DNA from 2 places in the Caballeronia jiangsuensis genome. Region 1 is predicted to be linked to the other one. Evidence: predicted binding sites of a transcription regulator. Region 1 holds the regulator's gene; the other holds the start of a gene.
What was found. The regulator FNR, encoded in region 1, switches genes on or off when oxygen is low (the NO sensors DNR and NnrR bind a similar motif). The targets are predictions, from matches to a motif close to TTGATNNNNATCAA.

Region 1 (8,719 bases):
CGTCGCACGTTGCTTGCGCGCCTGCCCCTTGCAACGATGACGAACGCACCCGCAACCGAACCCGTCGATCCACGCGCGCCGCTCTCGCCCTCGCTGCAGACGGATGCGTCTTTCCGGCTTCTCGTGGAGGCCGTCGAAGACTACGCGATCTTCCTGCTCGACGCGCACGGCAACGTCGCGACATGGAACAACGGCGCAAAAAGGATCAAGGGCTATGACGCGCGGGAAATCGTCGGCAGTCATTTTTCCGTCTTCTATCCGCCCGAGGACATCGCGGCAGGCAAACCGCAAAGCGAGCTCGCGATAGCGGCGCAGGCCGGGCGCGTCGAAGACGAAGGCTGGCGCGTTCGCAAGGATGCGAGCCGCTTCTGGGCGAACGTCGTCATCACCGCGCTGCACGACGCGCGCGGCAATCTGCTCGGCTTCGCCAAAGTCACGCGCGACATGACCGACCGGTTGCGGCTCACCGAACTGCAACACGCGCGCGAACTCTCCGCGCACGTGCAGAGCGCGCTCGAAAACGAGCGCGCGTCGATCGCCCGCGAACTGCACGACGATCTCGGTCAGCAACTCGCCGCGCTGAAGATGCAGATATCCCTCCTCGACACCGGCGCGCACGATGCGCATATCGCGAAGCAATCGCTCGCGCAGATCGACACGATCATCGGATCGGTGCGGCGCATCGCGGCAGGCCTGCGTCCGCCCGTGCTCGACGACCTCGGTCTCTTCGCCGCGATCGACTGGCTCGCCTGCGACTTTCGCCGGCGCTACGATCTGACGATTCATCTGGATCTCGAAGGCGAGGAAGACGGATTCGACACGACCGCCTCCACCTCGGTCTTCCGGCTGGTTCAGGAAGCGCTCACGAACATCGTGCGCCATGCGCGGGCCAGCGAGGCGCGCATCGCGATCGTCTGCGCGCAGTCGCGCTGCACGCTGACCATAGAAGACGACGGCTGCGGCGCCGATGTCACGCGCGGGCGCGCCGCCGGCGCGTTCGGCCTGCTCGGCATGGGCGAGCGCGTGCGTCAACTGGGCGGCGTCATCGCGTTTCGCAGCGCGCCCGGCGAAGGCTTTCGCATTCGCGCGGAGATTCCGCTCGGGCATCGCGCCGGCGACGGCTTCCCTTGATTTGAATCAAGCGCTACGAGGCTGTCGTCGGTAAACTCGAACTCCGCGCGAGTCGGTCGACAAAAGGAATCGCATCGATGACGATAAGAGTGCTGATTGCCGATGACCATGCACTCGTGCGCGACGGCCTGCGCCACATCCTCGCGAACGCACACGGCTTCGAGGTCGCCGGCGAAGCGAGCGACGGACCGGCCACCCTCACGCTCGCACGCGCGACCGATGCCGACGTCCTCGTGCTCGATCTTTCGATGCCGGGCCGCGGCGGCCTCGACCTGCTCAAGCAGATCAAGGACGAAAAGCCCGAAATGCGCATCCTCGTGCTCACCATGCACGCCGAACAGCAATACGCCGCGCGCGCCTTCAAGGCGGGGGCGTCGGGATACATCACCAAGGAAAGCGCGAGCGCGGAACTGGTCGCGGCGGTCGGCAAGGTCGCGTCGGGCGGCGTCTACGTGAGCCTCGCGATGGCCGAACGCTTCGCGCAGAGCCTCAGCGAACCCGCCGACGCGCTGCCGCATCAGCGCCTGTCGAACCGCGAGTTCGAGGTGTTCCGGCGCTTGTGCGCGGGCGAGTCGATCAGCGATATCGGCGAGGCGCTGTGTGTGAGCGCGAAGACCGTCAGCACCTACAAGGCGCGCATCCTCGACAAGATGCGCATGCCGCACGAAGCAGCGCTCGTGCGTTACGCGGTGCGCCATCAGCTTTTCGACGACGACGGCGCCTGATCCGTTTCGACGCGTGTCAGCGTTTCCCTACACGGCTTCCCGATCGCCTACAGCACGATCCGCCTGCGCCGATTTATTTTCGAGATGAAACGGCCAATAATCCGATGCGAGGCATTCAGGATCGCGCATCGATGCGCGATCCGGTCCGACAGGAGGCGCAGCATGATTCCCGCGAGCGCAGAGACTCTCGGCACGAGAGCCGAGGTGAAGCGCACGAACACACGTTGTTCGACATGCTCGATGCAGCGCATCTGCATGCCGTCGGATCTATCGCCGGTCGATTACGAACGTCTCGACGCGATCATCTGCTCGACGCGCTCGGTGCGGCGCGGCGAAACGCTCTTCCGTTGCAGCGATCCGTTCCAGAGTCTCTACGCGGTGCGCAGCGGATGCTTCAAGACCGTCGTCATGCACCGCGAGGGCCACGAGCAGGTCACGGGTTTTCATCTGCCGGGCGATGCGCTCGGGCTCGACGGCGTGAGCGCCGATCGCCACACGTGCGATGCGATCGCGCTGGAAGACAGCGTCGTCTGCATCATTCCGTTCGATCTGCTCGAATTGCTGTGCCGCGAAGTCAGGGCGCTCCAGCATCACGTGCATCGCGTGATGTGCGGCGAAATCGTGCGCGAATCCAACCTCATGATGATGCTCGGCACGATGACGGCGGAGCAGCGCGTCGCGGCCTTCCTGCTCAATCTCTCGACGCGCATGAAGGCGCGCGGCTATTCGCCGGCGCAGTTCGTCCTGCGCATGACGCGCGAAGAAATCGGCAGCTATCTCGGCCTGAAGATCGAAACCGTCAGCCGCATGTTCTCCAGGCTGCAGAAAGCCGGCGTGATCGATGCGCGCGGCCGCGACGTGCGGATTCTCGATCAGGCCCGGCTCGAAGAAGTCTGAGCGCGTGCCTGACGGAAGCGGAAAAATCCGCTGCGCAGCATGACCGATGTGCCGCCGACGCGGCTCAGCACATGTTCGGCGGCCCCTTCGATCGACGAGCGATGGCTCTCGAAAGCCTGCTGTAAATCTTCCTCCCGCCACGACGCAGCACCGAAGTGATCTTCCAGCGCCTCGGCGGAAATGGTGCACGCGATGCGCTCGCCATCGGCGAAGGCGGCGAACGTGAGTGAAGGGACATCGCCCTGATAGACGGGCGGCTGGCTGGGAAAGGTGATGTTCATGCCGATACCTCGCAATGGTTTCGACCTGCGGCGCATATCCACTGAGTCTCGGCCATGAATTCGCGCTGCGTATTGATCTGGATCAATACCGCTCGCGCAGGATTCGCACGGCGTCGTCGAAGGCGTGATGCATCGCCACGGTCGGGTCGGCGTCGGCGTTGCGTTGCACCGTGACCTGCTCGGAGTCGCGCGTGAGAAGCACCAGTTGCGCATCGTAGACGGGTTGCCCTGACGGATCGGGACAGGCCTTGATCGTGAGCCGGCAATCGACGATATCCGTCGCGACGCCCGCAAGCCGCACGAGTTCGACGCCCGCTTCCCGTTCGATCACGTTCGAGCCGGAAAAGCCGAGGTAGGCGATCTGCATTCCGAGGCCCATGTGATTGTTTCTCCTGTCAGGCCGATGATCCTCACCCATCCTTGCCCTCACCATTCGACGCACGCATCAGCAGCACGGGACACGTCGAGCGTCTGACGAAAGCTTCGGCGACGCTGCCAAGCGCAAGCCGCCGCAATCCGGTCCGGCCATGCGTGCCCATCACGACGAGATCGGCGGGCATATGCGCCGCGCGTCGCTGCAGGCATTTCGCGATCGTGTCGGTCACGTTGCGCGTTTCGGCGAGTTCGGTTTCGCAGTCGATGCCGGCCGCGATCGCGCGCGCCTGCGCGGTCTCCAGCGTGCGCGTGCCGTCCTCGCGCACGCTCACGCGATACTGCGCAGGAAACGACGAAAGCGCGGCCACGTCGATGACGAAGACGATGTACACCCTGGCGAGCGCGCCGATACGGATCGCCTCGTCGAGCGCGCGTTGCGAGCATTCACTGCCATCGAGCGCAACCAGGATATTGCGGTACATCGTCTTTCGTCCTTCACGTCTGTGCGATGCGATCGCCCACACGGCGCGGCGAACGCACTCACTCTATCGCGGTGCCCGTCTGCGCAATTGACCTGAATCAAGCGCAAGCGCATCGGCGCGCGACCCCGCTTCCGTTGATCTGAGTCAAGCGAACAATGGCGGCGTCTCCTTAGACTCGGGGCCATCAACTCTCAGTGGACTCCAGGAGTCATTCGATGAGCTACAAGACGATCCTCGTGCACCTCGATACGAGCGTGCGCGCCCATCCCCGTCTGGAAACCGCGCTGCAACTCGCGAGGCAATTCGACGCGTATGTGATCGGCCTCTATTCGGTTTTCGAGCCGAACGCGCGCGCGTTCAACGTGATGGCCGGCACCGCCGCCTATTACGAAGCGCGGGCGGCCGTGCGCCGCGAACAGGCCGGCGCGCTGGAACGGCTCTTTCACGCGGAATTGAACCGTGCGGGCGTATCGGGCGAATGGCTCGCGCCAGCCGAACCGGCGGACCATGCGGTGCCGCATCACGCGCGCTGCGCCGATCTCGTGATCGCGGGCCAGGACGATCCCGGCGATCCCGAGTCCTATATCGGCGACGGCTTTCGCGAAAATCTCATCCTGTCCGCGGGACGTCCGGTGCTGCTCGTGCCCTGCACCGGTTTCTTTCCCTCCATCGGCCGGTTTCCGATGATCGCGTGGGATGGCGGCCGCGAAGCTGCGCGCGCGGTCCACGACGCGTTGCCATTGCTGAAGGCGGCCGGGCGCGCGACCATCGTCAGGGTCGATGAGAAAGCGGACGAACGCATCGCGGACGCGGACATCGCCGCTTGCATCGCGCGGCATGGCGTGGAGGTCGATATCGTGTCGGGCGCGAGCGGCGCGGATGCATCGGCGGGCGACATCCTCCTATCGCGCGCCGCCGATCTCGGCGCGGATCTCGTCGTGATGGGCGGCTACGGTCATGCGCGCTGGCGCGAACTCGTGCTCGGCGGCGCGACGCGCACCTTCCTGCAATCGATGACCGTGCCGGTGCTGATGTCGCATTGATGTGCGCCGTGTACGATAGACACGTCGACTATCGGATTTCAGGAGGCGCCATGAAAGCGGTATGCCCGCTGCACGGGCCGACGACCATCGTCCGCACGAACGCGTACGGCTTTCCGGTCTACGCGTGCTGCTGCGACGACGTGCCTTATGCCACGCCGCCGGATGCATGCACGAGGGCGCCGACGCAACGCGGCGCCCCTTCCGAGCCGCAGAAGCCCCGGCAGCCGAAACCTCGAAAGGAATGATTGCGGGGCGCGCGCAATTGCTTCAAACCGGATCGGCCTGCGCAGCGGGAATGGCGCCAGCTTTTCGCGGTGAACGGCGCGAATCGATCAGGCACACCGCCAGCATCGCGATGACGCCAGGAATGGCAATCGCGACGAAGTTCTGCTGAAGCGGCAACGCGCGGCTCACGAGAAAACCGATCACGATGGGCGCGAGAATCGCACCGCTGCGCCCGATGCCCGACGCCCAGCCGATGCCCGTCGATCGAATGGCCATCGGATAGAACTGGCCGGCGAACGCATAGGTGACGATCTGCGTGCCGATGGTCGATGCGCCCGCCAGGCCGACAAGGAAAAACAGCACACCGATCGGTACCTTCACGCCCAGCAGGCTGATGGAGATAGCCGCGAGCGCGTACATCGCGATGAGGACGTATTTGATGTTGAAGCGGTCGGCGAGCCATCCGCCGCCGATCGCACCGATCATCGCGCCGAAGTTCAGGACGAGCACGAACGTGAGGGCCGAGCCGAGGCTATGTCCGGCACTCGCCATAAGCTTTGTGAGCCATGAACTCAGCGCGTAGACCATGAAGAGGCACATGAAGAACGCGATCCACAACATGACCGTGCTCAGGCCGCGACCTTCGGCGAAGAGTCGTGCGATCGTCGAGCCGGGGACGGCTTCGCGGTCGGAGAGCGAGAAGTTGTCGCCTTGCTGCGGCACGTATGCTGGGTCGACGCGCGGAAGAATGCGTTTCAGGTTATCCGCGCGATTGTTTCGAATCAGGAACGCAAGCGACTCGGGCATGTACTTCAAAATTACGGGCGCAAGCAGAGCCGGAAAGCCCGCGGCAATGAACACCGATTGCCAGCCGTAGCGCTCGATCATCGCCTTGCCGACGAGCGCCGCAAGCATGCCGCCGATGGAATATCCGCTGAACATCACCGTCACCATCGTGCTGCGGATCTTGCGCGGCGAATACTCCGTCATCTGCGCGACGACGTTCGGCATAACACCGCCGATGCCGAGTCCCGCGAGAAAGCGGGCAATGCCGAAGATCACGGGGTCGCGTGTGAATCCCGCGGCCGCCGTGAATACGCTGAACAGCAGGAGACAAATCACGATTGCGGGCACCCGGCCGATTCTGTCGGCGATCGTTCCGAGGAACACCGCGCCGAGCATCATGCCGAGCAAGGCGGAACTCACCATGAATCCGGCGCTCGTCGGTTGAATGCCCATGTCGCTCATGATCGACGGAAGCGCGATTCCGACGACGGCGAGATCGTATCCATCGAAAATAATGATGAGCGCGCACCAGCAGAGAAGCAGCAAATGAAACTTTCTGAACCGGGCTTCGTCGCATAACTTTTGAACGTCGATATGACGCATGGTGTCTCCTTTAATGTAGGACTTGCTTTAAATCCGCGTTTTCTATTTCGATTGATTCGACGGCTCGATGCACGCGCGCGCGTTTCCCTTGCCGATTCCGAAGAGCAGCAAAAGTCGAGGCGGGCTGATGAATTCCTGCGCTGACGTTCTTATGTGTTAGTCGGCTCAGGATAGGCGAGCCGGTTATACACCGTCCAATACCGAATTGGTGCCCGGCTATACCTTTCGGGAATGAAAGAAGTTATCCGCTTTCGCTTAATTGAATTCGGCGCGAAGCCGGTCTTTCAGATCGAGCAGGTTCGTTTCATGGGTTTGCAAAACGTCCTGCAATCGCGCGGCCTGATCGATCGATCGTTCAATCGAAGTCCCGCATTGCGCGGTCGCGTCGCGGCAAAGGCGCAGGATATGTTGACGAATCGCATTGCCCAGCGCGGCGTGCAGGCGCTGATAGTCGATACCGGCGACGGTGTCATCGAACGCGGCATCGTCATCGAGGTGAATAACCGCGAGCGAGGCGTCCGGTTCGACGACGTAATCATGAAGCCGTTCGTTTGCCTCGCGCGAAAACGATTCGAAGATCGCCTGCGATAAGCGATCGACGATAGCTTTCACGTCGCGTGAGGACGAATGCGCATCGAGCAATGCCGGCAAGGTCGGAGCGACGCTGCGCCGCACGGCATTCGCGATCTGCTCCTGCCGCTGTTCGAGCGCCACGATAGCCGCATCCGATAACGCGCGCAGGTTAGCAAGCAACGCGTACACGTCGCGGCACAATGCGCTCATCACGTTTTCTTCCAGATGATGCAGGAACACTTCGGCCTGCTTGCGCCGCTTATAAGCCAACGTCTCTTCGGCAATCGCCATCAGCGCCGCGTAGAGCTTTTCGAATCCCGCATCGCTCATTGCCGCCTGTGTTTGTCGCTGCTCGCGGGCGAGATATGAGGAGATCGATACGGGCGTCTTCAACAGGCTTGTGGCCACGCCCATCGACACGAGCTTTTCTTCCGCGCGCATCTTTACGTCAGTCTCCTGCTCGGCGCGGTTCTCCGGCGTTTTGTTGCGCAGGTACTTGACGATTTCACCATCTATCTCGTCTTCCTCGTACACGTCGCTACGCGTGACCACGGGCAGCAGCGGCTTGTTGCGATGCAGTTCGCGGCCGAGTTCATCCAGTTCCTGCACTTGTCCCGGCGATGTGGAACTCGTCAGCCATAACACGCCATCGGCGCTATCGGTGAAGCGTTGAGTGAGCACCGCGTTTTCCGGCGTTACCGAATGCAATCCCGGCGTATCCACGAGAACCAGCTTTCCCGCGAGACGTACGCCTTGCAGTCGCGCGGTGGTTTCCGTCACGCCTTCCCTGAAGCGTTCCGGCGTCTCGACGATACGCCCCGCATCGAGATAGAAGTACTCCACCGTCTTGCCGTGCGCTGTAAATCGATCGGCGAGCAGATTGCAGAAAGAACTCTTGCCCGCGTTGAACTTGCCGAATACGAGCAGCAGAACTTTATCGTCGAAGGTTTCGGCGAGCGCCTTTGCGGGTTCGAGATGCGCCCATTGTTGCGACCATGCGTGCATGCTTTTCTGCACTACCGCGTTGATCGTCTCCGCAAGTTTCGCCAGCGCGCCCTGCTCGTTCAGCCCTGCGCACACGAGACGGCTGGATTGAAGGTTCGCGCCCAGTTGCGCGAGCCAGTCTTCCATCGAATGCAAAATGCGCCCGAGATCATGCGCGATGAATTCGAACGCATCGACATCGGCGATGAAGCGTTGCTCGTTGCTCGCGTCCGCTTTCATGTGGCGCCTTCCAGCGCGCGCAATGCATTCGACGCGTTGTTCAAGGCATCGATCATCGATTCGCTTTGCAAGATCCGCGCCGCCAATGCTTTCCTGTCGGCCGACAACTCGAAGTAATGCGCGAAGTCGCGCTGCATCCGTTCACGGCCCGCGTCCGTGCAGAACATCCTGCGCAAGTCCTTGCGAAATTTCACCGACACGCCCATGACCGCCACCATCACGGAATTGAGCGCGCGCGCCACCGTTTCCTGTTCCGATGGCAAGCCGATTACGCCGTGCCCCGCGAGAAAGCTATCGATTGCGATACACGCACGCGAATAAGCGATCTGTATATGCGCGCGTTCGAGCTTGCCCGCGGTGATCGCATAAGCGTC
Region 2 (8,719 bases), on a different contig from region 1:
GCCTTCGAGGCAGGCGTGATCGGTCTCACATGTCAGATCGTCGATACGCTCGGCCGCATCGGCGGGCAATGCATCGAGCTCTATCCCGACAAACCGATCTACGACATCCCCGCGATCCCTTCCTGCACCGCCCGCGAGCTCGTCGATCGCCTGCTGGAGCAGATTCGCCCCTTCGACGTCCCGATCCATCTCGACCAGCGCGTGCAGTCCGTCACGCAGCGCGAGGACGATCATCGCTGGACGGTGACGACCGAACGCGGCATGACGTTCGACTGCGCCGCGATCCTGATCGCCGCGGGCAACGGCGCGTTCGTGCCGCAGCGGCTGCAATTGCCCGAAGCCGCCGCGCTCGAAGGCAAGGACGTGCACTACAGCGTCTTGCGCGCAGCGGATTTCGCGGACAAGGCGGTCATCGTCGCGGGCGGCGGCGATTCGGCGCTCGACTGGGCGCTCGCGTTGAAAGGCATCGCGAAGAAACTCACGCTCGTGCATCGGCGTAACGGCTTTTCGGCGGCGGCGAACTCGGTCGCGACGATGAAGCGCGCAGTCGAAGCAGGCGAGATGGAGTTCGTCGTCGGCATGATCGAATCGCTCGATGCACCCGATAACACGCTGCGCGGTGTGCGCATCAAACAGGTGGAAGGCTCGACCGATATCGAAGTGGACAAGATCGTCGCGCTCTACGGTCTCGTGTCGGAACTCGGGCCGATCGCTACGTGGAATCTCGATGTGCGCGGCGGACGCATCGAAGTGGATACGTCGAACTATGAATCCTCGCGGCCGGGCATTTTCGCGGTCGGCGATATCGCCAACTATCCGAACAAGCAGAAGCTCATTCTGTCGGGCTTCCATGAAGCGTCGCTCGCGTTGCGCAAAGCCTATTCGTATGCGTATCCCGAGAAAAAGCGCGTGCACGTGCATTCGAGTTACGACGCAAAACTCGCCGAGCGCGTGAACGCCGCGCATGCCACCGACGACGCGTGATCGTGCGCATCGTCGCGTGGCTGTTGCTGGCGTCGCTCGCCGGCGCGGCGATGTTCGGCTACGCGATCTATTCAAAGCGCATCGTGTTGCCCGAGCGCTACGATCCCTTCGCACCGCTCGATGTGCGCGCGCCGCAAGGTCCGCTCACGCGCTTCAGGTTATTGCGCACGATGCACGACACGCAACTCTGCGACGCCGCGCTCGCGCGCTCCGGTCTCGTGTATCGCGAGATGGCCGATGCAACGGGGCAGGGCGGTTGTGCGCTCAAAGACGTGGTGCGCGTCACGCAGACTGAAGACCTGCGCTTCAGTTCGCCCTTTCTCGCGACGTGTCCGCTCGCGCTCGGCATCGCATATTTCGAACATCAGTATCTTCAGCCCGCCGCGCTCGATATCTACGGCGAGCGCGTCGCGCGCATCGAGCATGTCGGGAGCTATGCGTGCCGCAACGTGAATCATCAGCAGGACGCCGCGCTGAGCCAGCATGCGAGCGCGAACGCCATCGATCTCACGGGCTTCGTGCTGGATGACGGACGCCGCATCACGCTCGCGCGCTGGGACGATGCGGCCTCGCCCGACGGACAGTTTCTGCGCCGCGTTCACGAAGGCGCGTGCCACGCATTCGCGACCACGTTAGGTCCCGATTACAACGCGCTGCACGAGACGCACTTTCACGTCGACATGGGACCGTATCGCATCTGCCGCTGAATTACGCGTGACGATGCGCCGGATCGCGGCACGTCGCGTGATCGTGCGGCTGATCGTTCCATGCCGAACCGAGGATGATGCTGCAGAAATTCAGCCGCCGGTAGTTCGGGTCCTTCAACGCGAGCACATCGGCCTTGACGTTGCCGAAGGTCGATTCGGGCTTGCCGATCGTGCCTTTGGCGAATGCATCGATGATGCCTTCCTTGAAGTTCGTCTCGCGCGGATGCGCGGCGACCACGAGACGCCGCTGGTCCGCGCTGAACTCGTCGTAGGCGAGACCGAGCACATCCATTTCGACACCCGCCGTGACGAGCGCGACCACCGGCTTCTTGTACTGCGGAATGCCGGGCGTCGTATGCAGCGCGATCGCGTCCCACACCTGCTCGATCTCGTATTCGCCGATGCCATGCTGACGCAGGAAATCGCGCGCGGCGTTCGCGCCATCGACTTCGAAGCGATCATGCGCGCTGCTGTACGCTTCGGTCAGCCCCATGTCATGGAACATCGCGCCGATATAGAGCAGTTCGGAATCGTACTTCAGTTGCTTGCGTTCGCCCGCGAGCGCGCCGAACAGGAACACGCGACGCGAATGGTTGTAGAGCAGATCGGGCTCGGTATCGCGCACGAGTTGCGTGGCTTCGCGCGCCATCTGGCTGTCGGGAATCCTGATGCCTGCGATGATTTCGCTCATGAGTATGGCTCCGTGATAGGGGTCGATCGAAGACGCGAATGCCTGTGCGTTGCTAAAATCGCGCAGCGCGTCGGATGCCTTTAGTCTCGTCAAAACGCCTTCACGTCTCAATCGAAACGACGCGTCGAAGCCTGCCAGGCGCACGCCGTCTTCTGCCATGCGCGCTCATCACGGACCTTCCATTCGATGCGTACAGTTGCTATCGCAATCTTCCAGGGCGTGCAGGCGCTCGATGTGGCCGGTCCCGTCGATGTGTTCGCGGAAGCAAACGGCTTCATTGCGCCATCGTGCGCGTATGAGATCACGCTCGTCGGTCCGGAAGAGCGCATCGTGCGCGCATCGAACGGCACGCGGCTCGTCGCGGATCTGTCTTTCGACGAAGCGGATCGGCGTTACGGCACCGCGCTCGTCGCGGGCGGCCCGGCGCTTCCCGTCGATGATCCCGATCCCCGTCTGACCCACTGGCTCGCGGATGTCGCCTCGCACTGCGAGCGCTACGGCTCGATCTGCACGGGCGCGTTCGCGCTCGGACACGCGGGCCTGCTCGACGGCCGCGATGTGACCACGCACTGGCAGAACGCGCCGCGCCTCGCGGAGCGTTTTCCGCGCGCACGCGTCGAGCTGGATCGCATCTACATGCGCGACGGCAGGCTCGTCACGTCGGCGGGCGTGACGGCGGGCATCGATGTCGCGCTCGCGCTCGTCGCCGAAGATCACGGCGCGCAGGTCGCGCTCGCGGTCGCGAAGCGCCTCGTCGTGTTCGCGCAGCGTCGCGGCGGCCAGTCGCAATTCAGCCCGTATCTGAGCGCACCCGCCGACGAAACATCGCCGGTCGCGAAAGTGCAGGCCTATGTGATGGAGCATATCGGCGAGCGGCTGTCGGTCGCGCAACTGGCGAGCGTCGCCGGCATGAGCGAGCGCAACTTCGCGCGCGCCTTCGTGCAGCTCGCGCAGATGACGCCGCATGAGTTCGTCGAACGCGCGCGTGTCGACGCGGCCCGCAATGTGCTCGAGAGTAGCGACACGCCGCTGAAAACCGTCGCCTACGATTGCGGCTTCGGCACGGCGGATCGCATGCGGCTCGTGTTCACGCGGCGGCTCGGTGTGTCGCCGAACGACTATCGGCTGAGTTTTCGCACGCGCTTTACGAAGTGACTCGCGTGATCGCGCGCCGACGTGTTACGCCGAGTTCGTTAAAATTCGTGATGAACGCGGCACGTGCGGCACTGTGCGCGCGCCGCAGAATCCACCCTCGACATATCGGAACAGCGAATGACGAAACATGAGACCGCCATGCAAGATCCCTACGAACGACGCGCGTTGCTGCTGCACCTCGGCGACGTGCTTGAGTCGGTGTTTTGCCTGAGCCAATGCGCCGACGAATACGCGAGCATCGGCGAAGCGGTGAAGGGCAACGAGGCGCTTGCAGGCTTCACGCTGCTCGGCTTCATCGACCCGAAGATGGCGCCGCGCGATTTCATCCGCCGTGCATCGGGCGCGTTCTTCGTGTGGCCGAAAGCCCTCCTCGACGAAACGCTCAATCGCCCGCTGCTCGCCAACACCGTGAAGCACGATCTCTTCGCGGACAACGCGAAGGGTTGGGATGCATACGTGGAAGAGCGTCGCAAGGAAGTGCCGTGGTTCGGCGAGGCGTTGCCAGAGATTGCGGAGAGCGCGGAGCCTGCGCACGCGGCGAGCACTCCGGCTCCCGTTCCCGCTTCCGCACCCGCTCCTCAGAAGCAGAAGGGCAAGGCCAAGTCCGAGAAGCCATCGCGCTATTCGACATGGCCGTGGCCCGACAAGCCCGCCGACGCGTAACCTTATTGCTTCTTGCCCATGCCGCTTGCGCCCGCATCGAAGCCGATCCCGTTCGGCCGGTCGGGCGCGGCGCCTTTGCCCGATGACGTCTTGCCCGGACGTGTCTTGAGCGCATCGCTCGCGTTCGCGGCCGCAGTCGCAGGCGGCGTGACGTTTTTCTCCTGATACGCGGGCGTGCTGTCGTATTGGAGCTGTTTCGGTTTTTGCGGCGCTTGCTGAGCGCTCGCCACGACGGCCAGCGTGCCGCCGAGCAGAATCCCCGTCATGCGCCCGAGTGTGCCGATTTTGGGTCTCATCTGCTGCCTCCGTTTATCGCCTTGTACTTTCCCTTCTTCTAGCAAAGCGCGGACCCGCCGCTTGCGGCGTTCGACCGCACGATTGTCGTTGCTCAAGCCTTGTCGCCGCTGGCTGTGCGCGCGTGCTTGCGCGTTGAGCCCGGTCAATGGCGCGTGCGCGCCCGCCCGGGAGAATCCCCGTATTTAACGTGGGAAAGATAGAAATGAAGAAAGTCTTCGGGGCAATGGTGATGGCATGCGCGTCCTTGTTTGCGGGCAGGGCGCACGCGGCGGGCGATGCACCGTCGGGTGATTCGATGAGCGGCATTCACGCGGGCGACATTCTGGTGCGTCTGCGCGCGATCAGCATCCAGCCGGATGTGCATGCGGGCGGCGCACTCGGCACGCTCGGTGTCGATGTGAACAACGCGATCGTGCCCGAACTCGATTTCACCTACATGATCCGCGACGAGATCGGCGTCGAACTGATTCTCGCCACGTCGCGGCATCAGGTGACGTCGAATATCGGCGCGCTTGGCGGCGTGAACGTGCTGCCGCCGACGCTGCTCCTGCAATACCACTTCAATCACGCGGGCCGTGTGCGTCCGTATGTCGGCGCGGGGGTGAACTACACGGTTTTCTATAACGACAAGCTGAAGGCGGGCGACACGCCGGTGTCGATCAGACACAGCAGCTTCGGCCCGGCGCTGCAGGCCGGCGTCGATGTGCAGGTCGCGAAGAATCTCTTCGTCAACGCGGACCTGAAGAAGATCTGGATGCGCACGAGCGCGTCGGCGGACGGCGCCGATCTCGGCTCGCTCAAGATCGATCCGTGGGTCGTGGGTATCGGCGTCGGCATGAAGTTCTGACGCGCGTTTTCCCGGCGAGTGTGCGCCGCCCCGCGTTCCGTCTGGAAATTGGCGGAAGATACCGGTGCTTCTGGCGTGGACGGTTTCGCGGTCGCGGTATCCTTTGCAGCAGGCCCGGCGCAGACTCGCTCCGCTCGCGCATGCGCGAACGGTGCGTGAGCTGCAACGACTAATAAAACCGCATCGGGGAACTGCAAGCCAATGAGACCTTCCACTTACGCGGGAATCGCTCTGCTCGCGGCGTGTGGCGCCGCTGCCGCGCAACAGCCGCTCGCCCTGCCCGGACGCAGCCAGAGCGCGTGGCAGCAATCGGTCGATAACGCCGCCTGCTACGGTTATGCCAATCAGACGACCAAGGTGAACGTCGCGCGCGAGCCACAGACGCCGCCACGCGACGCCCAGCGCGAAACGCGCGTGCTGACGCCGCCGCGTCCGCTCGAACCGCCTTTGCCGGCGGGCGCGTCGGGCGCGCTCGCGGCTTCCGCTGCCGCGCCGGCATCGGGCGCTTCGGCGGCGATCGCGGCATCGAGCTTGCCGCCGGGGAGAGTCTCGGGTGCTTCCGGGCTGCCCGGCGCGTCCGGTCCGATGCCCGGCATGCCTGCGGTGCCCGCATCGATGGCGGCTGGCGCGTCCGGCGCATCGGATGCGATCTACGGCGGCGACATGAAGATGCCGCCGCTGCCGCCGCCCGAACCGCCGATGACGCGCTACTGGCGCGCGTACAGCGAGTGCATGCAGAATCGCGGCTACTTCACGCGATGAACCGTCACAGCGCCGCATGAATGCCCAGCCGATCCACGAAGGCGGATGCGCATGCGGCGCGGTGCGCGTGCGTGTGCTGGGCGAACCGAACGAAGTGAATCTGTGCCACTGCATGACGTGCCGGCGCATTCACGGCGCGCCGTTCGGCGTCTATGCGATCTTTCCGCGCGACGCGTTTCAGGTCACGGGCGACACGGTGGCATGGGAAAGTTCGACGACAGGCAAACGCCATCACTGCCCGTCGTGCGGCTCGCCGGTCTATCTGGCGTTCGATGGCGTCGATGAAATCGAGGTGCCGACTGGCATCTTCGACGAGACCGGTCTTTATCCGCCGCAGTACGAAATCTGGTGCAAGAGCGCCGAGCCCTGGCACGACGCGCAGGGACGGCCGCGCTTTGCACGCGGCGCGCCCTGATCAAACCATCAGCACTCGACGATCGCCTTCACGACGCCCGCCTTCGGATCGAGCAGCGACGCGAATTGCTCGGGCACATCGCTCAACGTCAGGCGATGCGTGTTGAGCGCATCGGTCGGCACTTCGCCCTTGCGCATCGCCGCGAGCACGGTCTCGAAGTCTTCGGGCGTCGCGTTGCGGCTCGCGAGCAGCGTCGCCTCGCGCTTGTGGAACTCGGGATCGGCGAACGAGATGCGATCCGGCACGATCGATACCAGCACGTACTTCCCGCCGTGCGCGATGAACTCGAAGCCGCGTTCCATCGCGCGCGAATTGCCGGTCGCGTCGAAGACCACATCGAAGAATTCACCGTTCGTGAGTGCCGACAACGCCTGCTTGTCGTGCTCGCCGATCTGCACGGTGGCGTCCACTTTCAGTTCGCGCTTGCAGAACGCGAGGCGATCTTCGCGCGTGTCGAGCGCGGTCACGTTCGCGCCGCGCAGACGCGCGAACGTGATGGCCGCCATGCCGATCGGACCCGTGCCGACGACCAGCACGCGCTGACCCGGCTTCACGTCCGCGCGGCGCACGGCGTGCGCGCCGATCGCGAGGAATTCGATCATCGCGGCCTGATCGAGCGTGACGCCCTCGGCCTTGTGGACGAATTGCGCGGGCAGATTCAGATACTCGGTGAACGCGCCGTCGCGATGCACGCCGAGCACCTGGATGTTCACGCAGCAGTTGGTCTTGCCCTGAAGGCACGCGATGCACTCGCCGCACGACAGATAGGGCATCACGTAGACGGTATCGCCCGCTTTCAGGCCGCTCGCCGGGTCCGCTTCCTCGATCACGCCGGACAACTCGTGGCCCATCACTCGCGGATACGAGAGATAGGGCTGATTGCCGGTGAAGATGTGCAGGTCGGTGCCGCACACGCCGACGCGCTTCACGCGCAACAGCACTTCGTTCTCGCCGCGCCGCGGCTTCTCGCGCTGTTCGGCTTTCAGGGTTCCGGGCGTTTCGCAGATGACGGTCAGCATGCTTTTGTCTCGTGGTGTCTTTGGAGTGGGGCGTCCGACAATCTAACGATGCCCGGCGATTTGGTCAAGCCAATTTCGATATCTAAAAAGTGGTAAGGCCAGAATCGCGGCCAGCGGCGCGTGCGGTTTCGCCTTATATTTCCACCAGAGCGAACCCCGCAAAACACGCAAAAAGGACGGCACGTGCAGCAGCTTCATGAATTCGTCGAGCGGCATCCGCGGCTTTTCGTGCTGTCGGGAGCGGGCATCAGTACCGAGTCGGGCATTCCCTGTTATCGCGACCGCGAAGGGCAGCGCACGGGCCGTGCGCCGATATTGCTGAAAGACTTTCTCGGCTCGGATTACGCGCGCCGCCGCTACTGGGCGCGCAGTCTCATCGGCTGGCCGGTCGTGCAGAACGCGCAGCCGAACGCCGCGCATCATGCGCTACGGGCGCTCGATGCGCGCTCGCGGGTGCATCGGCTCGTCACGCAGAATGTCGATGGGCTGCACATTCGTGCGGGCAATCCCGATGTGATCGAGTTGCACGGCAATATCGGGCGGGTGCGCTGCATCGAATGCGGCGAGCGGCATACGCGCGCGGCGGTGCAGCGCATGCTCGAAGCGGCGAATCCGGATTTCGTCGGCCACACGGCGCCTGCGGTGCCGGACGGCGACGCGCATATCGAGGATCTCGACTTCGCATCGTTCGATGTACCCGGCTGCACGCGCTGCGGCGGCGTGCTCAAGCCCGACGTGGTGTTCTTCGGCGAAAGCGTGCCGCGCGTGCTCGTCGACGACGCGGCGCGCTCGCTCGAAGCCGCCGACGCGATGCTCGTCGTCGGTTCGTCGCTGATGGTGTACTCGGGCTATCGCTTTTGCGAGTGGGCCGCGAATAGCGGCAAGCCGATCGCCGCGATCAACATCGGCAAGACGCGCGCCGATGCGCTCCTCGCGCTGAAAGTCGAAGCGCCGTGCTCGGAGGCGCTCGAACGATTGATCGAGCGCCTCGATGCGCGGCCGGTGGCGGGCTAGCGGTTACTTCGATTCGCGCGAAAGCGCTTCGATGCCTTCGAGCAGGCGCTCGGCGTCCGACATGCGCGAGAACAGGGCGGGCGTCACGCGCACGACTTCGCCCGAGTCGGGACCGGGGCGCGTCACCGTGAACACGCCGAAGCGCTCGCGCAGCGCGGCGACGAT

Region 2: PQR08_RS22965 (OmpW/AlkL family protein) is a predicted target of FNR. The motif match lies at 4,630-4,643, and genes of this name have one in related genera.

What each region holds. Positions count from the first base shown of each region.
Region 1 covers NZ_JAQQDB010000006.1:203,227-211,945, reverse strand. The annotation lists gene PQR08_RS08840 (PAS domain-containing sensor histidine kinase) at 37-1,131, shown strand; gene PQR08_RS08835 (response regulator) at 1,209-1,856, shown strand; gene fnr (fumarate/nitrate reduction transcriptional regulator Fnr) at 2,019-2,753, shown strand; gene PQR08_RS08825 (DUF1488 family protein) at 2,729-3,034, opposite strand; gene PQR08_RS08820 (hypothetical protein) at 3,117-3,413, opposite strand; gene PQR08_RS08815 (universal stress protein) at 3,445-3,891, opposite strand; gene PQR08_RS08810 (putative universal stress family protein) at 4,107-4,934, shown strand; gene PQR08_RS08805 (hypothetical protein) at 4,985-5,179, shown strand; gene PQR08_RS08800 (MFS transporter) at 5,202-6,548, opposite strand; gene PQR08_RS08795 (GTPase) at 6,804-8,345, opposite strand; gene PQR08_RS08790 (GTPase) at 8,342-8,719, opposite strand, start outside.
Region 2 covers NZ_JAQQDB010000022.1:113,041-121,759, reverse strand. The annotation lists gene PQR08_RS22995 (NAD(P)/FAD-dependent oxidoreductase) at 1-984, shown strand, start outside; gene PQR08_RS22990 (extensin-like domain-containing protein) at 981-1,691, shown strand; gene PQR08_RS22985 (HD domain-containing protein) at 1,693-2,382, opposite strand; gene PQR08_RS22980 (GlxA family transcriptional regulator) at 2,569-3,537, shown strand; gene PQR08_RS22975 (hypothetical protein) at 3,676-4,200, shown strand; gene PQR08_RS22970 (hypothetical protein) at 4,203-4,496, opposite strand; gene PQR08_RS22965 (OmpW/AlkL family protein) at 4,727-5,344, shown strand; gene PQR08_RS22960 (hypothetical protein) at 5,546-6,106, shown strand; gene PQR08_RS22955 (GFA family protein) at 6,123-6,521, shown strand; gene PQR08_RS22950 (zinc-binding alcohol dehydrogenase family protein) at 6,530-7,540, opposite strand; gene PQR08_RS22945 (NAD-dependent protein deacetylase) at 7,661-8,554, shown strand; gene PQR08_RS22940 (aminotransferase class V-fold PLP-dependent enzyme) at 8,558-8,719, opposite strand, start outside.